DNA from 3 places in the Halomonas sp. LC1 genome. Region 2 is predicted to be linked to each of the others. Evidence: predicted binding sites of a transcription regulator. Region 2 holds the regulator's gene; each other region holds the start of a gene.

Region 1 (9,803 bases), on a different contig from region 2:
CCGCGATACGCGATGCGATTAATGCCAATAAAGACGCAGGCGTCAACGCCACTATTATTAATGACGGCCAAGGCTACCGACTGGCACTCAGCTCAAAAAATACCGGAGCGGATGCCTCTATTGCCAGCTTTAGCTTTGTAGATACCAGCCAATCCCCTGAAGTCACGGTGGCAGGGCCTTTTGCCGAAGATGCTGCTACTAAGCGGGCAGGTGAGGATGCAGCGCTCACGGTTAACGGCATTTCCATTAGCAGTGCCAACAACCAAATAGAAGGTGCCATTCAAGGGGTAACGCTGAATCTAGCCGAGCTCAGCATTGCCGATGGTGAAACAGCGACCAGCACCATCAACGTAGAGCGCGACACGCTAAAGCAGCGCGAAGCCATTAATGGCTTCGTAAAAGCGTTCAACGATTTAAAAGGCACCATTGGCAAACTCACCAGCTTCAGCGGCGATGCCGAAACCGCTGGTGAGCTGGTAGGCGATAACACCGTACGTACCATTGAAGGCCGCCTGCGCAGCGTGCTAACGGGCGGTATAGAAGGCGGCGAACTTTCCACGCTAAGCCAGTTAGGCATTACCCTACAGCGTGATGGTACGCTGGAAGTCGATGATGATAAGCTAAGTGGCCTAGTAGCCAACAACCCCCAGGCGTTAAGCGACTTTTTTGCAGGGGAAACGGATGACGCGGGGATGGCGGGTCGATTAAGCACCACCGTAGAGCAAATGCTTGGCAACAATGGGGTAGTGAAGCTGGCCATTAGCGGTGCTGAAAACCGGGTGAAAAGCCTAGACGAGCGTTTTGGGCGCATGGAAATGACTATTGAGCGCACCATCAGCCGCTACCGCGCCCAGTTCGGCCAGTTGGACAGTATGATTGCGCAGATGAACAGCATGAGTAGCTACCTCACCCAACAGTTTGATGCGCTAGATGCTCAGCTAGGCCGTAAGAGGTAGCCGCTACAAACTGCCCGCTAGCCCCCATTTCAAGGGGGCTTTTTCACTTCTGAGCCAGGGTGAGGGTGGCAAGAGCCAGTGTAAAAGCAGCCAAGGTAGGTGGTGAAGGTGGTGACTACTGTGGGAGGCAGCTTTGGCTCGCGACCGATGTCAGCTAGTTGCCAAAAGTCATCACCCCATTTACCAAACATTACATAATTTTTTACTACTCACCCCTAAAGGTTCTCCTCATCAGGCCGTTAATCAATATAACGGCGCAACAAGTAGCCGAAAAGCGGGCCTGACGGCCAGTTCACACGCAAGGAGAATCACCATGTCAGTGATCAATACCAACATCACCTCCATGATTGGCCAGCAGAATCTGTCCAAGTCTCAGTCTGCTCTGCAAACTTCTATGGAGCGTTTGAGCTCTGGTTTACGTATCAACAGCGCCAAGGATGATGCGGCCGGTCAGGCTATCGCCAACCGAATGACTGCTCAAATCACCGGTTTGGCTCAGTCTCAGCGTAACGCTAATGATGGTATTTCTATCGCGCAAACTGCTGAAGGCGGCTTGAACCAAATTAACGACAACTTGCAGCGTATTCGCGAACTGTCAGTGCAGGCACAAAACGGCACTAACTCTGATTCAGACCTGGACTCCATCCAAGCTGAAATCAATCAACGCCTGACAGAGATTGATCGTATCTCTAAAGAAACTGACTTTAACGGTACTAAAGTATTGGGTGAAAACGTGGGTGCAGTCGACAGCACTCAGCGGACACTGAAAATTCAGGTTGGTGCTAATGATGGCGAAGCCATTGAAATCAACCTTGAGCAAATTAACCGTGATACTCTGGAGCTTGCTGGCTTCAACGTCAATGATAAAGGTGAAGTACAAAACGTTGCTGCCACCAAAGACGACTTGGACGAAATTGTAGCGGATGGCGGTAACGTTGCCTTAAATGCTGGCACCTATTCCATGGTCACTGATAATACCGAAGTAGATGCGATTGATGTCCTTAAAGGCGTCGAAGAGGGTGTTAAAATCGAGGTGACAGCCGGTGCAACTGCGGCTGGCCTTGATGCTTTTCTCGGTAACACCACAACTGGTGAAGTTGCTTTAGACGGGCTGGTTAGCGATGGTGCCGGTGGATTCACTTACGACATTACTAATGGCGTAACGGCTGGTGAGGCTGATACTTATGTAGACACAGGTACAGCTCAAAATGCGGTCTATGCTACAGAGGATGGTTCTAAAAGCACTGATATCACTATTCAAGATGATGGTACCATCACGGATCGCGATGGCACCGCGTTGTATATTACCACAGCTGGTGAACTCACTTACGATAACGTAGGTGGAACCTTGAATGCGGCAACTACTACTAACCTAACTGCAGCGATTTCTACTGCTGATGCGGATGACGGTACGATAAGCCTGACACTGGAAGATGGCTCTTCGGTTAATAACGTTTCTGGTGGTGGTTCTGTAACACTAAATGATGTGAAAATCTCTGCTGAAGATCTGGCGGCTGCAGCGGAAACAAATAGCCTTACCATCACTACGACCACGACCGCCTCTCGTGACGGTGCTGCTGGGCAAGATGCTATTGTGTTAACTGGCGATAATGGCGGCAATGGTCTTGACGTGACTTCCAACGGGAATGCCGTATACGTAAATGCTGATGATGAGTATACGCAAGCGGCCCAAGAGTCTGTGGATCTGATTGTTAATGACAATGGTAACATTACTGATGCTGCCGCTAACCAGTACTTCGTTGGTGCAGATGGCAACCTAACGTCAGAAGCTGTGACTAAAGGCGAGCGTACAGAAGATCCGCTGGAGGTTCTGGATGCTGCTCTGAGCAAGGTTGATAACCTGCGCTCTGACCTGGGTGCGATCCAAAACCGCTTTGAATCAGCTATCGAAAACTTGTCCACCAACGAGACCAACCTCTCTGCTGCTCGTTCGCGCATCGAAGATGCTGACTACGCCACTGAAGTAGCCAACATGACTCGCGCGCAGATTCTGCAGCAGGCCGGTACCTCTGTATTGGCCCAGGCCAACCAGATCCCGCAGTCTGTACTCTCTCTGCTGGGTTAATCTGAGGCTTGGCCTCGATAGGGAAGTTTCTCTATCGTTAAGTAGCATAATGAACCGGCTCCCTATGGGGGTCGGTTTTTTTTGTGATTGTGCCCAGGCGCGCATAGCCACATATTTCTCTAAAGTTGCTGTGAATCACGCCGTTATTATTCATATAACGTTCATGGAAGATGGGTATTGGCATGGCTGTCATCAACACGAATCTGGCCTCACTAGTTAGCCAGCAAAGCATGGGCAAGTCGGGCACCGCGCTGGCCACCAGCATGGAAAGGTTGGCATCGGGTTTGCGTGTCAACAGTGCCCAAGATGATGCAGCAGGGCAGGCCATTAGTAACCGCTTCCAAGCGCAGCGCACAGGGCTTGGCCAAGCGGCGCGCAATGCTAATGATGGCGTGTCTCTGTCACAAACAGCGCAGGGTGTGTTGGGTAGTATCAGCGATAAGCTGCAGCGCATTCGTGAATTAACTGTGCAAGGCCTAAACGATACTAACCAAACGCGTGATAGTGACTTTATTCAAGCTGAAATTAATCAAAACTTGATGGAGATCGATCGGCTGGTCGAACAGAAGGAGTACAACGGTATTCCTCTGATGACCGGGCGAGCAGGGAATATATCACTACAAGTAGGGGCAAATGACGGAGAGGCGCTGGGTGTGGACCTGTCTCCTCCTGGGTTCAGCGTTGATGCGTTGGGCCTAACAGGCTTCAACGTAGCCGGAGAGCCTGGCAGCGTGACGCCTCGCGATATGCTGTTTGGTCCCGCTGACGATATCGTTGTAGACGATGCTTTGACGGAAGCAAATTTTCCGGCGGGTGCCGAAAGAACGCTTTATGGGTTGGGCGATGTCTCGCTAGCCGGAGATCACCAAAAGGAAGCCGCTGCGATCAACAGTTACTACGTGAGTATGGGAGGGGGTAACTTTTCTCGTGTTAACGTGTCGGCCACTCATGAAACAGCCACCGATCTGAGCGTTGTTGATATTACGGATCCACAACCGCTGTTTAGAACAGATTTTACACTAGATGAAACCTTCATTTCTGGCCTGTCAGCTAATGAAAAAGTCGTGCGAGGCGATGACGCTTATTATATTGAAACCAACAATGGTGGCATCCTTTCCTATCATGAGGCTGAATTTGAAGTCAGCTTTGAGGATACGTCTTCACCCACGGCAGTGGTTTCAAAGCAGGCTGAGCCTGTTGCGAATTATCAAGCGGAAACCACGTTTGAATTTGGTGGCGTCGTCTACAATTTGGCCGATTACGCCAATGTTGAATACCTAAATGCAGGCGGCATGTCGCTATCATCGCCCCGTTTGGTAGAAGATAAGGATAATATAGGAACCTTTTACCTAGAGTTTGATGGTGGTGTCGATCCTGTTTACTCGCGTCTGAGTGGCGTTCGTGTAGATGATAAATTAGATGTTGCGCTCAGTGGCTATACGCCAGCGGGAGGTGAGAGCTTTTCGACAGTGCCTAGTTTTGATGAGGGTGGTGATACTTTCAATCCCAATGATTTTGATCAAGTTGTTTACGATCATTCAGGTGTCGCGGTCAATGTCACGGAGCTGCGTCAGAGTGTCGATGATGGTAGCTACTATGCTTATGACAGTGCTACTGATAGCTATTACGCAATTACAGAAGCATTGGCTAGCCAAGAGCTAACGCTAACGGCAGCCAGCCAAGTGTACTCTGGTGTAGATATCGAGCAACAATCCGCTAGTTTTAATAGCAATGTTATTTATACGCCTTCTGTAACGGATTTTTCGATTGCTGCGAGTGATTTTGTGGGTGATGATTTTGCCGAGATTAGTCCAGGGTCTGCAGAGTTAATTCGTCGCACGAGTGATGAGCAATGGATCATTCGGGGAGAGCTGAATAGCGGTGGTTATGGTTATTATGAAGCTGACCTAGATGTCAAACTGAATGAGAAGGGCGAACCCGTTAGCTATACAGTCACCGCCACCCAAAGCTCCCCTACGGTACTTGGCATTGATGAGCACGTTGTTGACAAAGTGCACGGTATTTCAACGGTCACGATTGACCCACGTAACGTCTCTGTTGAATACACTGACATCGAAGGTAGAACTTACTCCAATGTATTAACAGAAGGTGAAGACGGTAACTATTACTTTGAGCTGCCTGGCGAAAGTTCGCTGTTAGGTGGCTATAAAACAGCTACCTTAGTCGATCATGATCAAAAGGGCGAGATTGTTTTACGCACCGAAAATGGCAATAGCCAAGTAGTTGTATATTACTCCAGTGAGTTAGAAAAAGGTGTGAATAAAGCGTTTTTTGTGCAAACCGATGGGGATGGATTTAATGATAACGGCACGCCTCACACCCGTTTGCGCATCCAAGAAGTAGGAGAAGATTTTCGAATTCAGATACCACGTAACCCGCTCGCGGCGTTAGATAAAGCCATTGGTATGGTAGATGCAAAGCGAAGCTACCTGGGTGCAACGGAAAACCGCCTGGCTTCTGTGATTGAGGGGAACCAGCTTATGGCTACTAATTTGGCGGCTGCGCAATCACGTATCATGGACGCTGACTATGCAGTCGAAGTGGCTAACATGACCCGCGCACAAATTTTGCAGCAGGCAGGTACGTCCGTACTCGCACAGGCCAACCAAATTCCGCAGAACGTACTGGCTTTGCTGGGGTGATCTATGGATTTACATCAGGAAAGTGTTGTTAGGCTTGGTGTGAGGGGTAGGAGCTGATTTTATGAAAGTAGCAGAGCAATATGCCGCCATTTCATAAGGTTAATTAATCGTTAGGTGGTCTTAGTAATCTCATAAAATGGCATGACCCCTTTACACTAGACCCTTAGGAATGCCGTGAAGCCAAATGCCGCTACCATTTCCGCTTTATACGTGATGACAGAGCTTGTCCCCAAGCTATCGGCTGTTGAAAAGCAAGTTGAGCGAATGATCTGTTCTATCGTTAACACCAGCGAGGTTCCTGCACACATTGAGCGCTACACCAAGCTGCAGGCAGAATTTCAGCTAGAGCTGACCATGATTCGCATGAATCTTGAGCATTTGCTGCAACGCTACCACAAAGAGCTTGAGGTAGTGATGCAGGACTCGCGGCAAGACGTGCTGCTCAGTCTGGATGCTTTTGAGGCCACTGCGATTAGTAATGCCCAACAGCTCTACCAGCGGGTTCAGCAGTTGCAACAGCGCCAATGAGGCCAACATGACATCGCAGGATCACGAAACGGTCATATTGGAATTAGATGCATTGATCCGCGATACCCAAACGTTGCTTGATAAAGTAATGCATCACGGTTTGGATCAAACCCAAGCAGAAGATTATGGCCGCCTGCTCGCCATCCTAGACAGCGCTGTAAAACAGCAGCGGGAGCACACCTTCGCCATGCTGAAAGCCTCCTCTCATACGTAGCCCTAAACCCTTATCGTTGGTGCGGCGTATCCCGCTAGCCTTTTTTCCTGCTAAATTCCAACAGGGCATCGGGCCTGACGGCGGAGAGACAAGGATGGGCAAGGTTCACTTTATTGGCGGTGAGAAGGGCGGTGTCGGCAAGTCGATGACGGCGCGGGTGTTGGCGCAGTACTACATCGATCACGAGCGGCCATTTTTAGGCTTTGATTGCGACGCTTCCCACGGCACGTTTTCACGATTTTATCAGGAGTACGCCTCTTCGGTAGTGGTGGGCGATGACGATAGCCTTGATGGCATGCTATCGGCCGTAGAAGAGGCGCCAGACCGGGATTTGATTATCGACTTGGCCGCACAGTCCGCCCAGCCCATCAATCGCTGGATTGAGGAAACCGATGTGTTTGGGCTGCTCGAGGAGCTGGGCATGCAGGTCGTGTGGTGGCACGTGATGGATGATGGCGCAGATTCAGTCGCGCTACTGTCTCAGGTGTTAACCCGTTACGCGTCGCAGCCGGTGGATGTCGTGGTCGTTCAGAACCTTGGGCGTGGCGAAAGCTTTGAGCGCTTTACGCAGTCAGAGGCGTATCAGCAGGCCCGTGTGCAAGGGGCTACTCTCATAGAGCTGCCGCGCTTGCATGCCAAGCTCACCCAAAAAATCGATTTCAATGACAGCAGTTTCTGGGCGGTGGCCAACGACCGGCGCATGATGAACATCGCCGAACGTCAGAGGATGAAAGTGTGGTTGCGTCACGCCTATGCACAGTTGGATCAGGTCCCGGGGCTTGACCGCTAAATGATGGTATAGAAACGACGCTGGGCTAGTTCCAAAAAACAATAAGCAGGCGGTTTATTATTTCTTTTTTGCTGGTATCTTGTCGGCATTGCGCTGGTGATGACGGAGTCAAAGCCAGCGCCCTCCGTATAAGCTGTGGGTTGTATGACCCAATGAGGAAATCCGTATGGCAAATTTGAACCGTTTGAAGAAGATCGCCGCTGCTCTCGCCTTAGGCGTGGCAGGGGTAGTCTCCGTGGCTGCCCAGGCCGACACACTGCGGGTGGGCATGTCCGGTGGCTACTTCCCGTTTACTTATGTCGAGCAGGATGAACTGAAAGGCTTCGAAGTCGATGTGATGAATGCGGTAGGGGAGATCACCGGCGACGAGATTGAGTTCGTGACCGCGAGCTTCTCGGGCTTGGCAGGCATGTTGGAATCCGGCCGCATTGATACCATTGCCAACCAAATCACCATTACCGATGAGCGCAAAGCCAAGTATGCCTTTACCGCGCCTTATGTGTACGACGGTGCCCAAGTGGTCGTGCGTGAAGGTAACGACACCATCAACGGCGTTGAGGATTTGTCCGGCAAAAGCGTGGCAGTGAACTTAGGGTCTAACTACGAGCAGCTGCTGCGTGAGCAGCCGAATGCCGACGAGATCGATATCCGCACCTACGAATCCAACGTCGAGCAGGATGTGGCGCTGGGCCGTGTCGATGCGTTCGTGATGGATCGAGTGAGTGCTAGTCAAGTGATCAGCGAGCGCGGTTTGCCGCTGGCGTTGGCGGGGCAGCCGTTTACCACTATCGAAAACGCGCTACCGTTCCGTGACGATGAAGAGGGACGAGCGCTGCGCGACCGTGTCGACGCCGCGCTTGAGGAACTGCGCGACAACGGCACCTTGGGTGAAATATCTCAGAAGTGGTTCGATACTGACATCACGCAGCCATAAGTACGGCTAACCTCTGATGATGGCGGCCGTGGCATTGCCACGGCCGTTTTGCTTATAAGCGATACGACGATGCTAAACGTGGAGTATATGTGGGGCCTGTTGCCGGTCCTGCTCAGTTATTTACCGCTGACGCTGCAGATGGCGAGCATCGCCATGGTGTTTGCGCTGATCATTGCCTGCTTGTTAGCGGTCGTGCGGGTATCGAAAATCCCCGTCTTGAACGGCGCGGCGCTACTGTTTATCTCGTTTTTTCGCGGTACGCCGCTGCTGGTGCAGCTGTTTCTGTTTTACTACGGTCTGCCGCAATTGATTGATGCGCTGATTTCCATCAATGGCGTCACCGCGGCGGTACTGGGCCTGACGCTGCACTTTTCGGCGTATATGGCGGAATCCATTCGTGCGGCAATTGTCGGTATCGACCGTAGCCAAACCGAAGCGGCGCTCTCGATTGGTATGACCCAGTCGCAGCTGATGCGGCGGATTATCCTGCCCCAGGCCACCCGCGTAGCCACGCCCACGCTGATGAACTACTTCATCGATATGATCAAGGCGACCTCGCTGGCTTTCACGCTGGGCGTGACGGAGTTGATGGGCGCGACCCAAAAAGAGGCATCGGGCAGCTTTTTATACTTAGAAGCTTTCTTGCTGGTGGCGATTATCTATTGGGTGGTGGTGGAAGCGCTCTCTTGGGGCCAGCGCCGCTTAGAAACGTATCTGAATAAGGCGTACCAGCGATGATCACGCTTGAATCCGTCAGTAAGCAGTTTGGTCAGCAGCCGGTCTTTACCAATGTCGATTTACACCTTGAGCAGGGCGAAATCATCGTCATTATCGGCCCATCGGGCACCGGTAAGTCCACCTTGCTGCGCTGTATCAATTTTCTAGAGCGCCCAGAGGCAGGGTGTATCACCGTCGGTGATTTGCGTGTCGATGCGCGTAAAGCCAGCCGGGCGGATATTTTGGCGCTGCGCCGCCGCACTGCCTTTGTGTTTCAGAACTACGGCCTGTTCGCCAACAAAACGGCGCTTGAGAACATTAGCGAAGGCATGATTGTGGTGGATAAGCTGCCCAAGGCGCAGGCCCATGCCCGAGCAAGGGAGATTCTGGAGCGCATTGGCTTGGCGGATAAAGCGGATGCCTACCCCGCATCGCTTTCCGGCGGCCAGCAGCAGCGGGTAGGCATTGGTCGTGCCATGGCGGCGAATGCCGATGTCATTTTGTTTGATGAGCCGACCTCGTCACTTGACCCGCAGTGGGTAGAAGAAGTGCTTGGCCTAATGAAACAGTTGGCTGCCGAGCAGCAAACCATGATTGTGGTCACCCATGAGATGCAGTTTGCTAGAGATGTTGCCGACCGCGTGGTGTTTATGGATGAAGGCCAGATTGTCGAGCAGGCGCCTCCCGAGCAGCTGTTCACGAATCCGCAGTATGAGCGTACGCGGCGCTTTTTGCGCAAGATTTTGGCGCCCACTGGGCAGGCATTGCCTTAGCGGCGCGCTCGAAAAGGATTGACAGCGGCTAGCAAGCCCGCTTTACGCGTGATAGACTACGCCATCCTCTCAGACAAGACCCGTGAGCGGGCAGCCATAAGACTGCTCGTTACACTATTTGGCAGAGTTAGAAACGCTGCTG
Region 2 (9,803 bases):
ACGAAGAGCGCTTTTTCGATCAAACCGGTATCGTGGCGCTGGTAGGGCCTACCGGTGTCGGTAAAACCACCACCACGGCCAAACTGGCGGCGCGCTTTGTGATGCGCCACGGTACCCGGCCCGTGGCCCTGGTGACCACCGACAGTTTCCGGATCGGTGCCCACGAGCAGCTGCGTATCTACGCCCGGCTGCTGGATACGCCCATGTATGCCCTCGACGTCGAGCAGCCCATCGACGAGCTGGTAGGGCGGCTGCAAGGCAAGCAGTGGGTGATCATCGACACCGTCGGCATGAGCCAGCGGGATCAGCGGGTCATCGAGCAAATTGCGCATTTACAGGGCGGGCAGTCGACCGTCAGGCTGGTGCTGCTGCTCAATGCCGCCAGTCAGCCGGAGACCCTCGAAGAAGTGGTGTTGCGCTATCGTCAGGCGGCACGTGCCGCTGGAGCCGAACTCGACGACTGCATCATCACCAAGCAAGACGAAGCCGGGCGGCTGGCACCCGTGCTGGATATCGTGATGCGCCACGGTATGCGCGTGCTGTTTGGCTCATACGGCCAGCAGGTGCCCGAGGACATGGCCGTGGCAACGCCCTCTGGGTTGATCGATCAAGCGCTATCTACCCGTGCTTCCAACGTTTCGGCGAACCGGTCCGCGCCGGTGAGCTTGCCGCGCTGGTCCCGGGACGTGCTGGGCCAAGGACGCAGGCTGTCGTCGGTCCTGACGCGGTTGCGTCAGCGGGTCGTCGATTTTCATCGGTTAGAGGCCGCCTGGGACATCGCGGCGTTGCCCAGCGTAGTGCAGGACCAGCGCCTGGAGGCGCTGCTGACCGGCGCGCAGGCCACCCATGACGCGATGGGCATCGTGTGGTCGCCAAGACGCAACGAGCGTGGCTGCGACTGGTCGATGCCGGACGTGGCGCTGAACGAACAAGGCGCTTGGCTGGCGCTAACGCGTTTACAGCACCGCCAACCGGCGGGATGGCAGCCACGCTTGGCGCACTGCCCGACAGACATTGCCGTCCACTTGCTGCCCGCTCTACCGGAGCCAGACACGCTGGCATGGCTCGCCGACCAACACTTGACCTGGGTCAGCGCCGTGTCCGCGAGTCAACGCGTACACTGTCAGGGCGAGCGCTACACCCTGCGCACGCTGTTTCAAGAGAGTACGCTCACTCACGCCGTGAACATTCGGTTTCGCGGGCAAGGCATGCAGCTGCTGACCGCCTACGTGGAGGCGACAGATGCCGCTGGCAACGCCGTGCTGGCCTGGGTCGGCGAGGTTCGCGATCCAGAGAGCAGCAAGCGCGTGGTGCGCCGCTACTGGCTGACGCCTGCCCGACTGGGAAGCGATGTGCTATCGCTGCTGGTCACCCAGTTACAGAGTGACGGGTTGTCGGCGCTCACCAAGCGGGCTTGGCAGCAGTTGAAAGAAGCGGATGGTGGCGAAGTGAGCAGTGAGCTGCGGCTACTCATGGCCAGCGGTGCCGCCACAGTGGCGGGCCATTTGGACCTGGCCGATGACGAAGCGGCCCAAGCCTTACGGGCCGATCTGCTGCGTCTGCTAGGTACCCAGCGAAAACGCCGCGACACCGCGCTGCTGGACGCCTTGGTGCATGTATTGATGGCCCGTGATGCCATTCGTCAGCTAGGTAGCGTCAGTCGTGAGGGCTTGGTATGAGCGGTCAAGATCAAGCGGCGGGCCTGCGTAAATGGGCCGATCTGCAGCGCCAGCAGCGGGCCGCAGAGGACGAACCGCAAGATGCCCAGGACGCAACAGCGGCTCCTGCCGCGCCCGTCACTGCCGAAGAGGCCGCGGTGCATACCCAGGACGCCTTGGCACCCACGGTCGCCTCGGCCGCCGAGCCCGCGACGGTGACGCCACCGCGCCCTCAAAAACCGCTGGTCGTGGTAGGGCTCCCGAACACGGGGGCCGCGCAGGTGGATAAAGTGCGCGGCCGCTTGGGGCAGTGGTCTGCGTTGGGCCGCCAATGGGCAGGCGACCCCCAGGATTGGAAGATTCAGGTGGTCATGGCCGACACGCCGTCGCTGGCCACGCTGGCGAAGGCGCATGCCCGCTGGGCGCTATGGGTCAGCAGCGATGCCGATGCCTTCGCCAGTATGTATCGGGTGCTTCGCCAAGTGCGGGAGCACGGCGGCCCGCGACGTCTGCTAGCGCTCCACGAGCCGCACCTACCGCGCCAAGGGCTGCTGGAGAATTTGCGTGATGCCGCCGCGCACTACTTGGACATCGAGCTGCTACTGCTGGCGCGCTGAACGGCTGTCCGCCGAGGTGAAAATGATGCAGCATGGGGACCAACGTATGAGACCGATGGCCTTACCGGTGTGGAAAAACGTTGTACAGTCGTGCATTGGGCGGTTAGCGCTCGCCGCAATGCTGAGTGCTGCCCTGCTGTCGCTTGACGTACAGGCGGCGACCCCCGGCAGCTGGAGTCGCGACGTACCGGGCGTACTGGTGGCTATGAATGACCGCACCAGCAACAGTCAGGCGATTGCGCCACCGGCAGGCATCCCGTTGGGGGCGGCGACCCTGTCCCGTGTTCAGTGGCGGTTCGAGGCGCCTCCCAGCCAGCCTATCAACGCGTGGCTGTGTCACCCAGAGCGCTGTGTAGCACTGTCGGGCATGCGTGGCAGCACCACCGCGCTGGAAGGTGCGCTGGCGAATGCGCCGCTGCACTTCCGATTTGCCCTGTCCCCCGGCCAGCGGCCGGTACGCGTGCAGGGTTTACAGGTGATAGTGAACTATCAGTAAAGGTCGTTTAGCCGCGAGGCACGAGGATGTATACAGCACAAGGCAGGATCAAACAGAGTGAGCTGTTAACCCAATACATGCCACTGGTGCGACGTCAGGCCTTAACGCTGCAGGTAAGGTTGCCCGCGAGTATTGAGCTAGATGATCTGATCCAGGCGGGCATGGTCGGGCTGTTGGAAGCGCTGGGACGCTTCGACGCTGCCCAGGGCGCAACGTTTGCAACGTTTGCCAGCCAGCGGATTCGCGGTGCCATGATGGATGAGCTGCGCACCCGCGATTGGCTGCCGCGCAGCGTGCGCCGTTCGGCGCGGGCGGTGGATGACGCAGTGCGTCGTCTAGAGCAGCGGTTGGGGCGTCCTCCTGAAGAGGGCGAAATTGCCCGCGAGCTGGGGATGCCGCTGAGCGAATACCAACAGCTGTTGAACGACACTAATAGCGGCCAACTGCTGCCGTTCGAAGAGCTGGTCGCCGATGGCGGCGAGCCCGCCGGGGACGATGCCCAGCACCGGCCGTTCGACCAGCTGCTCGACGAGCAGCAGCGGCAAACGCTGATCGAGGCTATCGAAGCACTGCCCGAGCGTGAAAAGCTCTTGATGGCGCTCTACTACCAAGAAGAGATGAATCTTAAAGAGGTCGGTGCCGTGCTGGGCGTCACCGAGTCGCGGGTGTCCCAGTTGCACAGCCAGGCGGTGAGCCGCCTGCGGGCGCGCCTGCACGAACACGATTAACCCTGGAACTCACTAACCCTAACCGGCGAGGAGCCGTTGATGAACCCATCTACGCTGATCGGTATCTTTGCCAGCATGTTGCTGCTGGTGAGCGTGCTGTTCTTTACCGCAGAGTCGCCCGAAAGTTTTATCAATTTGCCGGGTTTGGCCATCGTGATCACCGGTACGCTGGCGGCGACCTTCATCAGCTATCCGTTGAAGGAAGTATTGCGGGTGGTTCGCCTGGTGGGCTTGGTATTTCGCCGTGAAAATACGTACGTGCGCGACGATATCAACGAACTGGTCGCCATGTCGCGGCTATGGTTCAAAGGCGATGTGCGTGCCGTAGAGCGGGAGCTCGAGCACACCCGTAACCCGTTTCTGCGCACCGGCATCCAACTGGTGATCGCCAACACCAAAGAGGATGAGATTTTCGACATGTTGCGCTGGCGTATCGCCCGCTTGAAAGCCCGCGAACACGCCGAAGCGCAGATTTTTCGCACCATGGCGACCTACGCACCCGCCTTCGGGATGATTGGTACGCTGGTGGGGTTGGTCAACATGCTCGAAGTGATGGATGCGGGTGATCTGCAGGTCATCGGCCCGCGTATGGCGGTGGCGCTATTGACCACGTTCTACGGCATTTTGTTGGCCAATCTCGTGTTCAAGCCCATTGCGGTCAAACTAGAGCGGCGCACCGAAGAGCGTTTGATCACCATGAACATGGTGCTAGAAGGCATTTCTCTGATCACCAAGCGTCGCCTGCCATCGTTCATCGAAGAGACGCTCAACTCTTTCGTGGCGAACTACCATGATGAAATCCGTGACGCCAACGTCAAACCGCGTCCCGACGTAGGCTCCGCACTCAAAGGGTAATGCCATGCTCGACCGCGACTCACGGCATGCCCTGGAGCTGCCCGCTGCGGCGGGGGAGAGCGACGAAAGCTGGTTGACCAGCTATCTGGATGTCCTCACCCTGCTCATCACGCTGTTCGTTCTGCTGCTGGCCCTGACGCCGCCGGGCGGTGGCGAAGGGGGCGATAGCGATGCCATGCGTGCCGCCAGCGCCGTGACATCGCTGCCGCTGGCCAGTCTTGCCACCGGTATCCACCCCCGTCATGATGGCTTGCAGCCTCAAATGGCAGGGTTGGATATACCCGGTGTGAGCGTCTCCCAGGGTCAAGAAGGGGTGACCCTGCGCATCGATGACAGCCTTTTGTTTCCCAGCGGGAACGATGTGCTAACGCCTCAAGGGCAAGATGTGTTAGAACGGCTCTCCTCCGTACTGGAGACCTTCGACGGTCAAATCTCCGTTGAAGGCCACACCGATAATGTGCCTATCTCGACGTCGCGGTTTCCTTCAAACTGGGAACTGTCGGTAGGGCGTGCCATTGCGGTCGTGCGCCAATTAGAACGGCAAGGCATTGCCATTTCACGTATGCGGGCGGTCGGTTACGCCGACACCCAACCCATGGAAAGTAACGCTACCTCGGAAGGGCGAGCAGCCAACCGGCGCGTTGAACTGTTGCTACGGCAGCAGGTCGAGGGGTAAAGCACTATCTCGAGGCTATCTTCGTGTCGAAGCATCACTCGCTACTCCAATCGTTTGGCGCCGTCATGGTGCTCGATGCTGAGAGTAAGCACATTCAAGCGGTCAGCCGTCATTTGACCAAGCTGCTAGGGGTGGTGGATCAAGAGCACCAGGCGCTGACGCCTGCCAGCGTCCTGGGTAAACGATTGAGTCAGCGGTTGCGCCAAGAGCTTCAAGGGCAGCAGCGGCTGGCGAGCCCCCTGGCCTTCCGGCCACCGAATACCACCACGCGGCTGCAGATCCACGCTCACCGCACCCATCACCATGTGATCGTCGAGCTCGAACCTCTTAATCCGTTGGGCAAACGGCGACTGCTAGGCACTGTCAACGAGCGCTTGATGCGTTTGGCCGAAGCGACCCATCAAGAAGAGCTGTTGGATGTGCTGGTGAGCGCCGTGCAGCAGTTGACCGGCCACGACCGTGTGTCGGTGTGCCATTTCGATAGCGACTGGCACGGGCTGATCGTCGCCGAGGCGCAAGGTGGTCCTTTGCCTGCGCTGCTGGGGCAGCGCTTCCCGGCCAGTGACTTTCCCGTCACGCTACGCCGAACCTACGAACGGCATCCCGTTCGCCTGATTTATGACGTGTGTGCCCCCGCCGAACCGCCGCTGCCGTGTACGCCAGATGGTGAGAACGTCGATCTGCGCCACTGTTTTCTACGAGCCCCTGCGCCGGAGCGCCAGCGCTACTTGCAGCGGCTAGGCGTTCGCGGTTCGCTGAGCCTGGCCATGCAGGGCGATAATGGGCTATGGGGCCTGCTGTTTTGTCACTCGGCAGCGCCGCATCCCGTATCGCCCCCGGTGCGCGATGCCGTACGCACGCTGGTGCAGATGGCGACCCAGCGGCTGTTGCTACTTCGGGCGCGACAAGAGGCCCGCTATTTGCAGCGCGTGCAGGATAGCCTGGTGCTATCCACGAATGCCCGGAGCGAGCCGCAAAGTCCCGCCGACTTGTTGGAGGCTCAGGCAGAGACATGGTGCTCGCTGTTCCGCGCCCACGGTGTGGCGCTGTGGTTGAAAGGCAGTGTTTACGCCTGTGGTCATACTCCCGAAGCGGCGGTGATTTGCCAGTTCGTCAAACGCCTGGAGAAAGCCCATCGGCATAGCGGCCCCTGGTGCACACGAGGGGCTGCAAGCGAGCCGCTGACCGCATCGCTGTGCATGCCCGAACAGTGCGGCATTCTGGCCGTACCGCTACCCATGAGCCCTGCCCAGCGTGGCTGGCTGATGTTCTTCCGGCCCGAGCAGGTGGAAACCCTCTACTGGGCAATGCAGCCGACCTCGGCACCGTTACCGTCGGTGATGGTCGCGCCGTCGGCGGCCTGGTGCGAAGAGGTGGTGGGCAAGAGCGAGGCGTGGCAGCGCGTCGAGCGACTGGCCGTCATGGACTTGGGGGAAGATCTGACTCTGGCCATCTCCGCCTATGAGATCAGCACGCTGAACATGCATTTAGAGCGTGAGCGTAAAGCGCTGGCCGCCGCGAACCAGCGCTTGGAGCAGCTGGCGCACTTCGATCCGCTCACTCAGGTGTGGAACCGCTACCGTATCGAACAAGCCATCGATGCAGAGCTGGTGGCGGCCAAGCGATACGGCGCGGCCTTTGCGCTGCTGCTGTTCGACGTGGATCACTTCAAACAGATCAACGATACCCATGGCCACAGCGTCGGCGACGACGTGCTGGTGTCGCTGGCGCGCCTAGTGGAGACGTCCCTGCGCGGCTGCGACCACCTGGGGCGTTGGGGCGGCGAAGAGTTCGTGGTACTGGCGACCCACTCGGACATGGACGCTGCCGTCGGCCTGGCGGAGCGGCTGCGTAGCCTCGTCGCGACGCTGCACGTCAACGGTCTTGAGCAACCCATCACGGTGAGCATTGGCGTGGCGATTTGGCAGCCAGGCGATAGCTGTAAAACGCTCATGGCCCGCGCCGACGTGGCCATGTATCGAGCCAAACGCAGCGGGCGCAACCGGGTAGAGCTGGCCGAAGAGCGCGTGCTCTAAGGCGCGCTGGGTGCCTCGGCAGCCGCGCCAGCGCATAGCACCTGCATCCGCGCCAAGGCTTCGTCTGCCCCCGCCAAGCTAAAGGTCATGTACCACGGCTCCTGCTCGTTTTGATCGAAGCCCAGAAAGAGCTGTTCCCCCGTTTGCATCTCCTCGATCAGCTGCACCATATCGCCCAGATAGAAGTGGGCGTAGAAACCGTCATCACCGCGTTCGGTGATGAACTCAGCCATGGTATCGACAATTGGCTGATCATCGATGCGCAGCCGCGTGGGCACGAGGTTTACCGCGCGACTCTCTCCTTGCTGCTGTTCTAGCGTGACCCGCATCTCTAGCCAAGGCAGATCGCAGACGCCTTGGGTCGCGTTCACGCTGAGCGTAGCGTCGGAGTAGCTGTGGGTTTCTACGGCACGGAAGTGACGTTCGTCGCCCAGGGTGAGGGCCATCGACTGCCAGTGCTCGTGACGCTCGGTGGCGTTGACATTGAACGTCTCTGCCTGCGTCAGCGCTGGACTGGCGAGAAGTAGGGCGGAGAGGGCGTAGGGGATAGCGTTAAGGGCGCGTGTGAGGTTCATAGGTCGTATCGTCATCGAAATCCCTAAGCCTATAGCGTGTTGGGAATAAGCAAAAGGGTAAGGTGCTGATTTTTCTATATCTAGTGTGTTTTATGAAAAAATACGGCCCATATAGTAGAAAGTCGGGTCTATACTCCTTGGCGATGCCTCGTATAATCGGGCTGTTCTCAGCCGCTATTGATCCCTCGTGAAGGAGTTTCGTGACATGAACACCGCAGCCAAGGCGATGAAGACATCCAGTGAGGTCCCTCTACAGGCCCCCTCTAGAGAGATCTGGGATGCCAAATATCGATTGAAAGATCGCCATGGCCAGCCGGTGGATCAGGACGTCTCGGCGACGTTCGAGCGCGTAGCGCGGGCGCTGGCGGCCGTCGAGGGAGATCGCGCTGACGAGTGGCTGCCCAAGTTCCGCTGGGCGCTGGAGAACGGTGCCATTCCCGCCGGGCGCATTCTCTCCAATGCCGGCGCCGAAGCCTATAAGCCCGCCGTCAGCCTGATCAACTGCACCGTGTCGCGCACCATTCGGGATTCCATGCGCGATATTCTCGATTCCGTGGTCGATGCGGGAATGACGCTGAAATCAGGGGCCGGGATCGGCTACGACTTTTCCACTCTGCGCCATAAGGGCGCGTTCGTGTTTGGCGCAGGCGCGGGCACCAATGGCCCGTTGGCCTTCATGGATATCTACGACAAGATGTGTTTCACCGTGGCATCTGCCGGGGGCCGTCGCGGTGCGCAGATGGGTACCTTCGATGTGGGCCACCCTGACGTGCGGGCGTTCATTCAGGCCAAACGCGAAGCCGGGCGGCTGCGTCAGTTCAATCTGAGCCTGCTGATCACCGACGAGTTCATGGAAGCCGTGAAGCACAACGCCGACTGGCCGCTGGCCTTTCCGCTGCACCCAGGTGAAAAAGAGGACGTGAGCGCTGACGACATCATTTACCGCGACTGTCCGGTGGTAGAAGAGGGCTACACGGTGGATGATCAGGGGCGCGTGGCCTGCCGTATTGTCGAGGTGATCAAGGCCCGCGAGCTGTGGGACACGATCATGGCCTCCACCTACGACTACGCCGAGCCGGGCTTCATCTTGATCGATCAGGTCAATCGCATGAACAACAACTGGTTCTGCGAAGATATCCGCGCGACCAACCCTTGCGGCGAGCAGCCGCTACCGCCAGAGGGAGCTTGCCTGCTGGGCTCGGTCAACCTAACCAAGTTCGTGATCGAACCGTTCGGCGCCGAGCCGCGGTTTGATTGGGAGCGCTATCGCAACGTCGTGGCGATCTTTACGCGCATGCTCGATAACGTGGTGGACATTGCTGGCTTGCCGCTTCCCCAGCAGCAGCGTGAAATCGAAGCCAAGCGTCGCCACGGCATGGGCTTTTTGGGTCTGGGCTCGACGCTGACGATGCTGAAAATTCCCTACGGTTCTCAAGCGTCGTTGGCCTTCACCGAAGAGGTGAGCCGTCATCTGGCGTTAGAGGGATGGAAGCAGGCCCTGGTGCTTTCTAAAGAGAAGGGCATGGCGCCTGTGCTTGAAGAGGAGCACACCATTACGCCCAAGATGATGCGCGAGCGCCCACAACTGGCCAGCGACGGTTACGAGGTAGGCGACAAGGTGCCGGGCCGCATCCTTCACGCCCGCTACAGTCAATACATGGCCAAAGTGGCCGAGCTGGAGCCGGAGCTGGTGGCACAGCTTGCTGAACACGGCGCACGCTTTACCCACCACAGTTCGATTGCACCCACGGGTACAATCTCGCTCTCCATGGGTAACAACGCCTCGAATGGTATCGAGCCGTCGTTCTCTCATCGCTATTTCCGCAACATCATTCAGTCCGGCAAAAAGACCAAGGAGCAGGTGGAAGTGGTCTCCTTCGAGCTGGCCGCCTATCGCCACTTCATCGCTGCCGATGCGGTAGAAAGCGATCTGCCGGACTACTTCATTACCGCTGATTCGGTGTCCCCAGAGCAGCATGTGGCGGTACAAGCAGCGGCACAGCAGTGGGTGGATTCTGCCATTTCCAAAACGGTCAACGTGCCGACCGAGTTCCCGTTCGAGCAGTTCCAAGACCTCTATTTGCAGGCGTATGAGAGCCGTTTGAAAGGCTGCACTACCTTCCGCTTCAACCCGGAAGCTTTCCAGGGCGTGCTGGTGCGTG
Region 3 (9,803 bases), on a different contig from region 2:
ACGTGGCGCATCAAAAAGCTCATCTGCGCCTGGGCGCGTTCGGTTTCCTGATGAATCAGCGCCAGCGCTTCGTCGATGCGCTGGAGCTGCAACAGCCCTGAAATGGTGTAGAGCTTGTTGGAGAACTCGTGAGCCTGGGCGCGCAGCATATCCACATCGCGGCTGGCCTGGGTAAGCGCTTGGGAGAGGTCGATGATCTCCCGGCGGCTGCGGAAGGTGGCCACGGCCCCCTCTATCTCGCCTTCATGGAGAATCGGCACCCGGTTGACCACCACCGGGTGATCCCCCAGCCACATCTCTTGATCGAACTCCTGCTCGCCGTGCTTCAAGACTTCCAGCAGCCGCGAGTTGGGCACCACCTCGCGGATCGGCTGCCCCAGCAGCACGTGCTCATCCGGCAGCTCTAAAAAGCGCCGCGCCTGCTGGTTCACCAAGGTGATATGACCATCCCGATTCACGGCGAGAATGCCTTCGTGAATCGACTGCAGAATGGCCTCTTTCTCCATTGCCAAACGGGCGATTTCGTAAGGCTCTAACCCTAGGATGATCTTTTTAAGGTGCTGCGATAGCCAGTAAGCGCCCGCAAACCCCAGCACAATCATGAGCGCCACCAGCGCCCAGCCGAGACTGGTGTAGCGGGCCACATCCATATCGACGCGGTCGAGCATAAAGCCCACCGAAACCACCCCGATAATGTTGCCCTCCTCATCCCATACCGGCGTCTTGCCGCGCATGGCGGTGCCCAGCGTGCCGGTGGCTTCGGAGACATAGGACTGTCCATAGATCAGCGCTTGGTCATTATCGCCGCCCACCATGGGCTGACCAATGCGCTCGGGCACGGGGTGGGAGTAGCGAATCGATTGGGCATTGCCCACCACCACGTAGCGTGCGCCGGTTTCCTGGCGCACTCGCTCGGCTTGCGGCTGAATGATGGCAGAGGGGTCAGCAGTGGTAAAAGCGTTTACAATCTGCGGCATCCCGGCCACGGTTTTGGCCACGGCCAGCGCCCGCTCGCCCATTTGGTGAGTGATGATCTCGGCTTTGCGATGGTTGAGATAGGTGCCCTGAGCCAGCAGCATACCCGCTAGCAGCAACCCCACCAGCATCATGACCTGCAGGCGGAAGCTGCGCTTATACCAGCGGCGCTTGGCACGGGTGCGGCGCCAGCGCTGTAACTCGGCCAGTGTTCTAGGGCGGGGGGCAGTCATAAGGGAACTCACTCTGCGCGACCGCGTCATTATGGCACGCAGCGCCTAATGGCCGTTAGTCGTTGCGCTGCCACCTCGCTGTGCTTTGATAACAGCCCCTTACCGATCCTACGCTCAAGGAGGAGTGTCGTGCGACACCTATTACGTTTTCTGGTTTTCAGCGGTACGGCATTGTGGGCCACGGGGGCCGTGGCCTATCCATTCTATGCCCCACCACCGCCTAAAGAGGACACGCCCGTGTTCAGCGGCGACGCGGAGCTGGGCTTTACCCACCTGTCAGGCAACACCGATAGCCAAACCCTGATCGGCAAAACGCGCCTGACTTGGCTCACGGGGCAATTGACTCATTCGCTACGGGGAGAAGTGCGCAACGTCAGCAAGGAGGGTGAGACCAGCGCGGAGCAGTACTTATTGGCCGGGCGGGAGCGCTATGATTTTAGCGGGCCACATTATCTCTTCGGCTTTGCCCGCTGGGAGAAGGACCGCTTTGCCGGTTACGACCAGCAGCTCTCAGTGATTGGCGGTTATGGGCGGCAGCTGCTGGAAAATAAGCAACATACGCTCTCATTGGAAGCGGGGCCGGGTTATCGCAATGATCGCCTGCGAGACGAAGACAATCAGCAGCTGCCCGTGGCCTATACCGCTCTGGACTATCGCTACCGGTTTTCCGAGTACGCAGATATTTCCCAAGAGATGTCGGTGGAGTACACGGATGAAAATACCACTGCCCGCTCGCTGACGGCGTTGACTGCTCGGCTCAATGCCAAGCTGTCGCTGCGCCTCTCTTATGAAGTGAAGCACAACTCCCAGCCCCCGGAAGACGCCACCGAGCGCACCGACACCACCACCAGCGCCTCGCTGCTGTATAGCTGGTAAGCGCGGTGGCCGCTAGCGGTGTTGCCCCCGGTGGGCCCACCCGGTCATGCGTTTTTCTAGCAGTGCGAACAGCTCGTACATCACCATGGCCATGGCGCTAATCACCAATAGTCCGGCGAATACCAAGCCCATACGCATCTGTGAGCCTGCGCTCATCATCAGATAGCCAATGCCTTGATTGGAGGCCACGGTTTCCGATACCACGGTGCCCACGAACGCCAGGGTGATGGCAATCTTGAGCGAGGCAAAAAAGTACGGCAGCGAGCGAGGCAGGCCTACCTTGAGCAGCACATCGATACGCCGCGCACCCAACACGCGCAGCACGTCCTCCATCTCGGGCTCCAGCGTCGCTAGCCCCGTGGCCACATTCACCACGATGGGGAAAAAGCAGATCAAAAACGCGGTGAGGATGGCGGGCACTGAGCCGATCCCAAACCAGACCACTAGAATCGGCACAAAAGCGACTTTCGGGATGGCGTTAAACCCCACTAATAGCGGGTAGCAGGCGTTATAGAGAAAGCGCGACGAGCCAACGATAAAGCCTAGTACCAGCCCCACCACGACGCCCAAGCCAAAACCGATCAGCGTGGTCCAAAACGTTTGCCAGGAGTGCATGGCAATCGGCCCTGAATACGTCACCAGCGCCTGTAGGGTGTCTAACGCGCTTGGGAAGATAAAGCTGGGTACGTTGAAGAGCCTCACCGAGGCTTCCCACACGACCACCAGGACAGCCACGGCGATCCAGGGCGCTAGCCGTTCAATCAGCTTGCTGTTATGGGTCATATTCATGTCCGTTAGGTACTGCGCACTTCGCCAATCTGGGCGCGTAGTTCCTGCACCAGATCGATAAAAGGCTTTTCATAGGTGGTTTCCAGCGCCCGAGGCCGGGGCAGCTCAATGGCGCGGCGCTCGATCACACGACCAGGGCGGCGGCTCATCACGTAGACCGTATCGGCTAAGAATGCGGCTTCACGCAGGTCGTGGGTTACCAGCACCACGGTAAACCGCTGGGCTTCCCATAAATCCCGCAGCACACACCAAAGCTCTTCGCGGGTGAAAGCATCCAGCGCACCAAAAGGCTCATCCAGCATTAGCAGGCGCGGCCGATGAATCAGCGCGCGACAAATCGAGGCTCGCTGCTGCATACCGCCCGAGAGCTGCCAGGGGTATTTATCTTCGTACTCGGCCAAGCCCACTGTGCCCAGCAGATCCCGCGCCCAGCCCACAAACTCCTTCCGGCGCTGGCGGAACTGCTTCCGGTAGGGCTCGACGATTTCCAGTGGCAGCAGCACGTTATCCAGGGTGGTGCGCCAGGGCAGCAGGTTGGCGTTCTGAAACGCCATACCGGAGATTTTCAGCGGCCCGGTCACGGGTGCATCGTCCACGCGCACGCTGCCCTGGGTGGGCGCGTGCAGCCCAGTGCATAGCTTCATAAAGGTGGATTTACCACACCCGGAAGGCCCCACGAAGGCGACAAACTCGCCTTCGTGGATATCGAGATTGATCTCTTCAATGGCGTTGCCGGTGCCGTCGTAGGCCAAGCTTACGTCATCAAAGCGGACAAACGCTGCCGACATTACTCGGCCTCCGGCAGCAGCATGCGCTCTTCTACCGGCGGTAGGTAGCGGGAATCAAACACTTGGTCGGGCGACGGCAGCGTGGGCAGTTCATAGGCATCCGCCACCAGTTGAATCGCCTGCATTAACCGCTCGTCATCCACGCCGCCCACGCCAAACTCGCGGGCATCGGGGGTATCCACCACGCTCTCCAGCGCCAGCTTCAAACGGCGGGTTTCCATCTCCACATCAATCAAGCCATCGCGGTTTTTTACGTACTCGATGGCGGCTTCCGGGTCGTCCAGCGTCTCACCCAGTGCGCGGTTAAAGGCGCGTAAGAATCCCTGAACCGCTTCGGGATTGGCTTCCGCGAAGGCTTCGCTAGCCAAAATCGCGTTGCCGTAGAGCGGCACGCCATAATCCGGGAACGGCATGATGGTCAGGTCATCTTCACTCATCCCGCGCTCTTCTAGGTTTAGCAGGCTGGTGAAGTAGAACCCGGTGATGGCATCCACGTCGCCGCGGGTCAGCAGCGTCTCACGCAGCGTAGGGTCGACGTTCTGCCACTCCACCGCATCAGATTCCAGGCCGTTGGCCGCGGCGAAGATGCCCCAAGCGCGGTAGCCGGTGTCAAAGGCAGGCGCGGCAATGGTTTTACCTGCTAGGTCAGCGGGGCTTTCGATCCCGCTCTCTTTACGGGCAAATACCGCGGCAGGCGTGCCGTCATAGACGATATACACGCCCTGAATACCAGGACCTTCAGGGTTTTCCGCCAGGAATTCGACCAGCGCGTTCAGATCGCCAAAGCCCATCTCATATGCCCCTGAGGCGACCCGGTTCACCGCTCCCGCCGAGCCGCTGCCGGAATCAATCTGCACATCCAAGCCCTCTTCAGCGAAGTAGCCTTTCTCAGCCGCCATCAAGAAGGGGGCGGCGGGGCCTTCGAAACGCCAGTCGAGCTGGAAACGGATGGGCGTCATGTCTGCCAGAGCGCTCGTCGGCAGTAGCGACAGCGCAACGCCACAGAGGGCGCTGGAGAGAAAGCAGGATTTGGCCAAGCTGGGGAGTTGGGTCATGGGTCAGAGCACCTTGTATACAATCGTTGCCTGACCGTTGCAGCAATACTGCCATTTTTTTATTTTCACTGTTTATTCATAGCGTTATAGAGCTTCCCACAGCTCAGGCCGCCTACTAAGCGTCCAAAATGGTGCAGCCACACTCAGATACGCACCAACTTCAAACATTTTTGCCCCAAACGTTAGACTTTGGTCTAACGCGTCGGTATACTGTGCGCAGTTTCCTGTCCTCGCGCCATTCATTGAATGGCGCTTTTTTTTGTTCTGAAAACGGGCCTGGACGACTAGCGTCTCGCTTAGCGCTCTTGCGCCGTTAAGTCGGCTCACGCTTTGGTTTGTTAAGCTAACGCGTTCCCCGCTCTTTCCTGCCAACTCCCATTCATAGGTGTTCGACATGAACCAACCTCCCCAACATGCCGAGGGGCCCTCGCGGTTTTCCCTCGGTGACCCTATTGTGCTGGTGCTCAGCATCGGCTTCATCGTGGCGTTCCTCGGGCTCTCGTTTTACGACATCGACCGGGTCGCCAGCTCTATCAGCGCAGGCTTTGCCTGGACGGCGCTGGTGCTGGGCAGCTATTTTCAGCTGCTGCTTCTACTGACGTTTTTCATTGCGATTGGCGTGGCATTAACTCCGGCAGCGAAAGCCAAAATCGGCAATCTCGATGCACCAGAAATGAGTACCTTTAAGTGGCTCTCGATCATTCTGTGTACGCTGTTAGCCGGTGGCGGGGTGTTTTTTGCCGCGGGCGAGCCGGTGTACCACTTCGTGGTCACCCCACCCGCCTTTGATACCGAGGCGGGCACCGCTGAAGCGGTCTCCGGCGCGCTGGCGCAGTCGTTCATGCACTGGGGCTTTATGGCTTGGGCAGTGCTGGGATCGCTCACCGCCGTGGTACTGGCCCACGCCCACTACGTGAAAGGCCAACCGCTGCAGCCGCGCACGCTGCTCTACCCGATTTTTGGGGAACGCCTGATGCGTGGCCCGCTGGGCAGCTTAGTGGATGCCTGCTGTGTGATTGCCTTAGTGGCGGGCACGGTAGGCCCTATCGGCTTTTTGGCCACGCAGGTGAGTTTTGGCCTGCATGAGCTGTTTGGCCTGCCGGAAGGCTACACGGGCCAGCTCATCATCCTGGCCGTGTTAGGGGCCATCTATGTGCTCTCTTCCATGAGCGGGGTGCATAAAGGCATCCAACTGCTGAGCCGCTTCAACGTGCTGCTGGCCTTAGCCATTGGCGCCATCATTGTGGTGTTTGGCCCCACGCTGTTTTTGGTGAACACCTACGTTTCCAGCATGGGCGCGTATGTCAGCGAGTTTTTCACCATGGCCACGATGACCGCTGAAACCGCCCCGGCGTGGTGGATGCAGTGGTGGACGGTGTTCTTCTTTGCTTGGTTTATCGGCTATGCACCGCTGATGGCGATTTTCGTGGCGCGCATTTCACGGGGCCGCAGCATTCGTGAAATGATTCTGGCGGTTGCCGTACTCGCTCCGATTGCCACTACCGTATGGTTTACGCTACTGGGCGGCTCCGGCATTTACTACCAGTTGACCGGGGTAATTGACCTGACCGAAGCGCTCAATAACTTCCAGTTTGACGTGGCGACCCTCACGGTGGCTCAAGCGCTGCCCGGCGGCACCTGGATGGCACTGGCGATTCTGCTGCTGACCACGATTTTTGTGGCCACCACCGGCGACTCCATGAGCTACGCGATTGCCGTTGTCGGCGCAGGCCATGACGACCCGAGCCCTTACATGCGCGCTTTTTGGGGCATTGCGATGGCCCTGATGGCGGCCGTGCTGCTGTATATGGGTGCAGGTCAAATTGGCGCGCTGCAGCAGTTTATCGTGATCACCGCGATCCCTGTGTCGCTGATTCTGCTGCCCTCGCTGTGGAACGGCCCGCAGGCGGCTTACGCCATGGCGCGTGAACAAGGCATCATCGACTAACGGTGATGGACAGCTTCTAACTACAGCCCTTCCAATAGCCGCAGAATCATCTGCGGCTGTTGGTTCACCCGGGTCAGCATCGCGATACCCACCTGCTGAAGCAGTTGGGCGCGAATAAGGTTGGAGACTTCTTGCGCGTAGTCGGCGTCTTGAATACGCGACTGGGCGGCGGAGGTGTTAATGATGTTGGTGTTGAGCCCGTCAATGACGCTCTCGAAGCGGTTCTGCACCGCGCCTAAATAGCTGCGCTGGCGGTCCACCTGCTTCATGGCCTCATCCACGACATCCATCGGTTTGGGCGTGGCCGAGCCATTATCTAATACGCTGAAATTATCCAACCCCAGCGCCTGACGCCCCATGGCAGAAAAGCGCACGCCAATCACATCCCCGGCGTTGGCCCCTACCTGAATATTGAGCGTTTTATCGCTCTCGATCAGCCGGATGCCGTTAAAGTTGCTCTGCTCGGCAATGCGATCGATCTCTTCCAACCGTTGGTCGATTTCTAACTGGATAGACGCCCGATCCGCTGATGAATTGGTGCCGTTGAGCGCCTGCACGCTGAGTTCGCGGATGCGCTGCAGGCTATCATTGATCAGGTCCAACGCGCCTTCGGCGGTTTGCACCATCGAAATGCCGTCGTTGGTATTGCGAATCGCCTGGTTCATACCGCGAAGTTGTGCGCCCATGCGATTGGCAATCGCCTGACCTGCCGGGTCATCCTTGGCGCTATTAATACGCAGCCCCGACGACAGACGCTCCATGGAGGTCTGCATCGCCTGCTGGCTACTGCGTAGATGGTTCATCACCAGTAGCGACGTGATATTAGTCGCAAGGCTGATCACGGGAGTGACCTCGAAATGAGCGCGACATGCGTGGTTAGCATCATTATCGACCGATAACCACGAAACGTGAGGCCTATACCTCAATAATATCGCGCATGCGCGTACAGAGTTACGAAGCCGGGCCTGCGCTGAGCGAGCGCCCGCTGGCCGCCAGCACGTCATCGACTGGACCACGCACGTAATCATGCTGGAAGTAGCCGTCGTCCACGACGTCGCCGTCCCAGGCCACGATATCCAAGTCCATGGTTCGCGGCCCGGATTTGATCGGCCCACGCACTCGCCCCAGGCGGTGCTCGACCGCTTTCAAATAGGCTTTGAAGGCATCACGCTCTAGCGTGGTGCGCACCACCAGCGCGGCATTGAGAAAATCGGGCTGCTGCTGAAAGCCGACCGGTGCCGTGCGGACGGCTTCGGAGCGAGCCACCAGTTCGCATTCACTGCTCAATATCTCTAGCGCCTGGGCGAAGTGGTGCTCTGGTTCAATATTGGACCCCACTGAAATCACGCACTCGTGGTACCGGGTGCTAGGTGTTGCATGTGACGACGTTGTTGGCATAGCGACATCCCAGATAAAAGCCGATGATGGAGTAACGAGACAAAGACGCTGACAAGATGCTTTCCAACAGCCGCGACGTTCACCGCGCCGTCATGGTTCGACGGGCTGATGTAAAGCGCTGATGCACAGCATCGAACCGCGCTTCCACAGAGTAGACCGTTGGCCATTTTGTTCAAGCTCTGTACAAGTTATTGACAAACGCTGCGCTCACGCAGAAAGTCTGGGGTATCAACGCGCGTCATTCACAACACAGCGAGGGATTCGTCATGCCAACACCTGCGGCACTTGTTACCGGCGGCGCCACACGCCTTGGCCGCCATTTTGCGGAAGCATTGGCCGACAAGGGCTTCGATATCGCCCTGCATGTCAACAGCTCCCGAGGGGAGGCCGAAGAAGTCGCCACGGTGATTCGTGGCAAAGGAAGGGAGTGCGAGATACTTCCCTGCAACTTTCTGAGCGACTCGCTGGAGACGCTGATTCAACAGGTGAAAACACGTTTCCCCGGCTTGAACGTGCTGCTAAATAGCGCCTCGGCCTACGAACCTGCCCCCATCGCACAGACCGAGCTGGCCATGCTGGAGACCCAGTTTCGGGTCAACATGTTCACCCCACTGCTCCTCACACGCCATTTTGCCGATGCGGTAGAGCACGGTCAGGTGATCAACATCATCGACAACAAAGTGGCCTACCACCAGTACCCGTATGCGGCGTACCTGCTTTCCAAGAAAAGTCTGGCCGACATGACCCGAATGGCCGCGCTGGAGTTTGCGCCACGCCTGCGAATCAACGGTATTGCGCCGGGTGTGGTGTTGCCGGCCTCACAACGCACGAGCGACTACATTCAGTGGCGTATCGAGGGTATTCCTGTGGATCACCAGGGTGACCCGGCCCATCTTGTACAAGCTTTGCATTACTTGCTGGATAACGCGTTCGTCGCAGGGCAGATCCTCTTCGTGGATGGCGGCGAGTCGATCAACCTGGAAGGTCGTCACTCCGAGAACTACCCTGGCCAGCGCTGACCCAACGCAATGAGGCCGCCCGAAGGCGGCCTCATGCACGTCACGATCTCAACGCTTAGGTTTCGTCGACATCGTCATGGTCCGGCTTATGGTGCTCCGGCTCATGCTGTAACGCGTCTTCGCTACGCTCTGACAACGGTGCCGTGTCGGTACGCTTCCGTTCGGCTTTCGCTTCCAGAATGCGCACGTTGGCAGGCGGTGTCTTGCCACCTTTGGTTTCACCAAAGTAGAGCGTGGTATGCGGGAACGGAATCTCGATGCCCGCCGCATCGAAGCGCAGCTTGACCAAGCGGTTGTAAGCACGGCCGACGGCCCACTGGTCGCCCGGCGTGGTTTTGATCACCACGCGGATGTTCACCGAGCTATCCGCCAGGGCCGTCACACCGGCCACGGTCAGGTCGGCCAACAGCTTGTTGCCATGCTCGTCGCTGGCCTTGAGATCTTCGAAGGCAAGCTGGAGCTGCTCGATGGCTTCGTCGATGCTCTCGTTATAGCCAATGCCGTATTCGCCCACATGGTTGCCGTACTCACGCATGTAGTTGGAGACGGTATCGACGCTAGAGAACGGTACGATATGGTACGTACCGGATAGGTCGCGAATCCCCACCGAACGAATGCTCAGACGCTCCGCCGTGCCGGTAATGCCACCCACGGTCACCACGTCGCCGGTATTCATGGCGTTTTCGACCTGAATGAACACCCCGGTGATCACATCCTGCACC

What was found. The regulator FliA, encoded in region 2, starts transcription of late flagellar genes. The targets are predictions, from matches to a motif close to CTAAAGTTNNNNNNNNNNCNGCCGATA.
Region 1: a site for FliA is predicted at 3,162-3,188, ahead of QIT27_RS09225 (flagellin N-terminal helical domain-containing protein). Genes of this name have one in related genera too.
Region 3: a site for FliA is predicted at 7,551-7,577, ahead of QIT27_RS10335 (flagellin N-terminal helical domain-containing protein). Genes of this name have one in related genera too.

Annotation. Positions count from the first base shown of each region.
Region 1 covers NZ_JASSPG010000005.1:39,569-49,371, reverse strand. Annotated here, with positions in the region: gene fliD (flagellar filament capping protein FliD) at 1-956, shown strand, start outside; partial or broken gene QIT27_RS09230 (flagellin N-terminal helical domain-containing protein) at 1,270-2,742, shown strand; partial or broken gene QIT27_RS17065 (flagellin) at 2,770-3,042, shown strand; gene QIT27_RS09225 (flagellin N-terminal helical domain-containing protein) at 3,225-5,705, shown strand; gene QIT27_RS09220 (hypothetical protein) at 5,970-6,233, shown strand; gene QIT27_RS09215 (hypothetical protein) at 6,241-6,447, shown strand; gene QIT27_RS09210 (P-loop NTPase family protein) at 6,542-7,237, shown strand; gene QIT27_RS09205 (amino acid ABC transporter substrate-binding protein) at 7,404-8,171, shown strand; gene QIT27_RS09200 (amino acid ABC transporter permease) at 8,241-8,909, shown strand; gene QIT27_RS09195 (amino acid ABC transporter ATP-binding protein) at 8,906-9,661, shown strand.
Region 2 covers NZ_JASSPG010000008.1:47,959-57,761, forward strand. Annotated here, with positions in the region: gene flhF (flagellar biosynthesis GTPase FlhF) at 1-1,679, shown strand, start outside; gene QIT27_RS13645 (hypothetical protein) at 1,676-2,275, shown strand; gene QIT27_RS13650 (flagellar protein FlhE) at 2,322-2,771, shown strand; gene QIT27_RS13655 (RNA polymerase sigma factor FliA) at 2,798-3,499, shown strand; gene QIT27_RS13660 (motility protein A) at 3,539-4,354, shown strand; gene QIT27_RS13665 (OmpA/MotB family protein) at 4,359-5,030, shown strand; gene QIT27_RS13670 (sensor domain-containing diguanylate cyclase) at 5,054-7,066, shown strand; gene QIT27_RS13675 (hypothetical protein) at 7,063-7,641, opposite strand; gene QIT27_RS13680 (adenosylcobalamin-dependent ribonucleoside-diphosphate reductase) at 7,847-9,803, shown strand, end outside.
Region 3 covers NZ_JASSPG010000005.1:292,306-302,108, forward strand. Annotated here, with positions in the region: gene QIT27_RS10305 (ATP-binding protein) at 1-1,208, opposite strand, end outside; gene QIT27_RS10310 (DUF481 domain-containing protein) at 1,338-2,084, shown strand; gene QIT27_RS10315 (ABC transporter permease) at 2,097-2,867, opposite strand; gene QIT27_RS10320 (ABC transporter ATP-binding protein) at 2,879-3,661, opposite strand; gene QIT27_RS10325 (ABC transporter substrate-binding protein) at 3,661-4,716, opposite strand; gene QIT27_RS10330 (BCCT family transporter) at 5,111-6,664, shown strand; gene QIT27_RS10335 (flagellin N-terminal helical domain-containing protein) at 6,685-7,506, opposite strand; gene folK (2-amino-4-hydroxy-6-hydroxymethyldihydropteridine diphosphokinase) at 7,616-8,062, opposite strand; gene QIT27_RS10345 (SDR family oxidoreductase) at 8,329-9,081, shown strand; gene ybiO (mechanosensitive channel protein) at 9,137-9,803, opposite strand, start outside.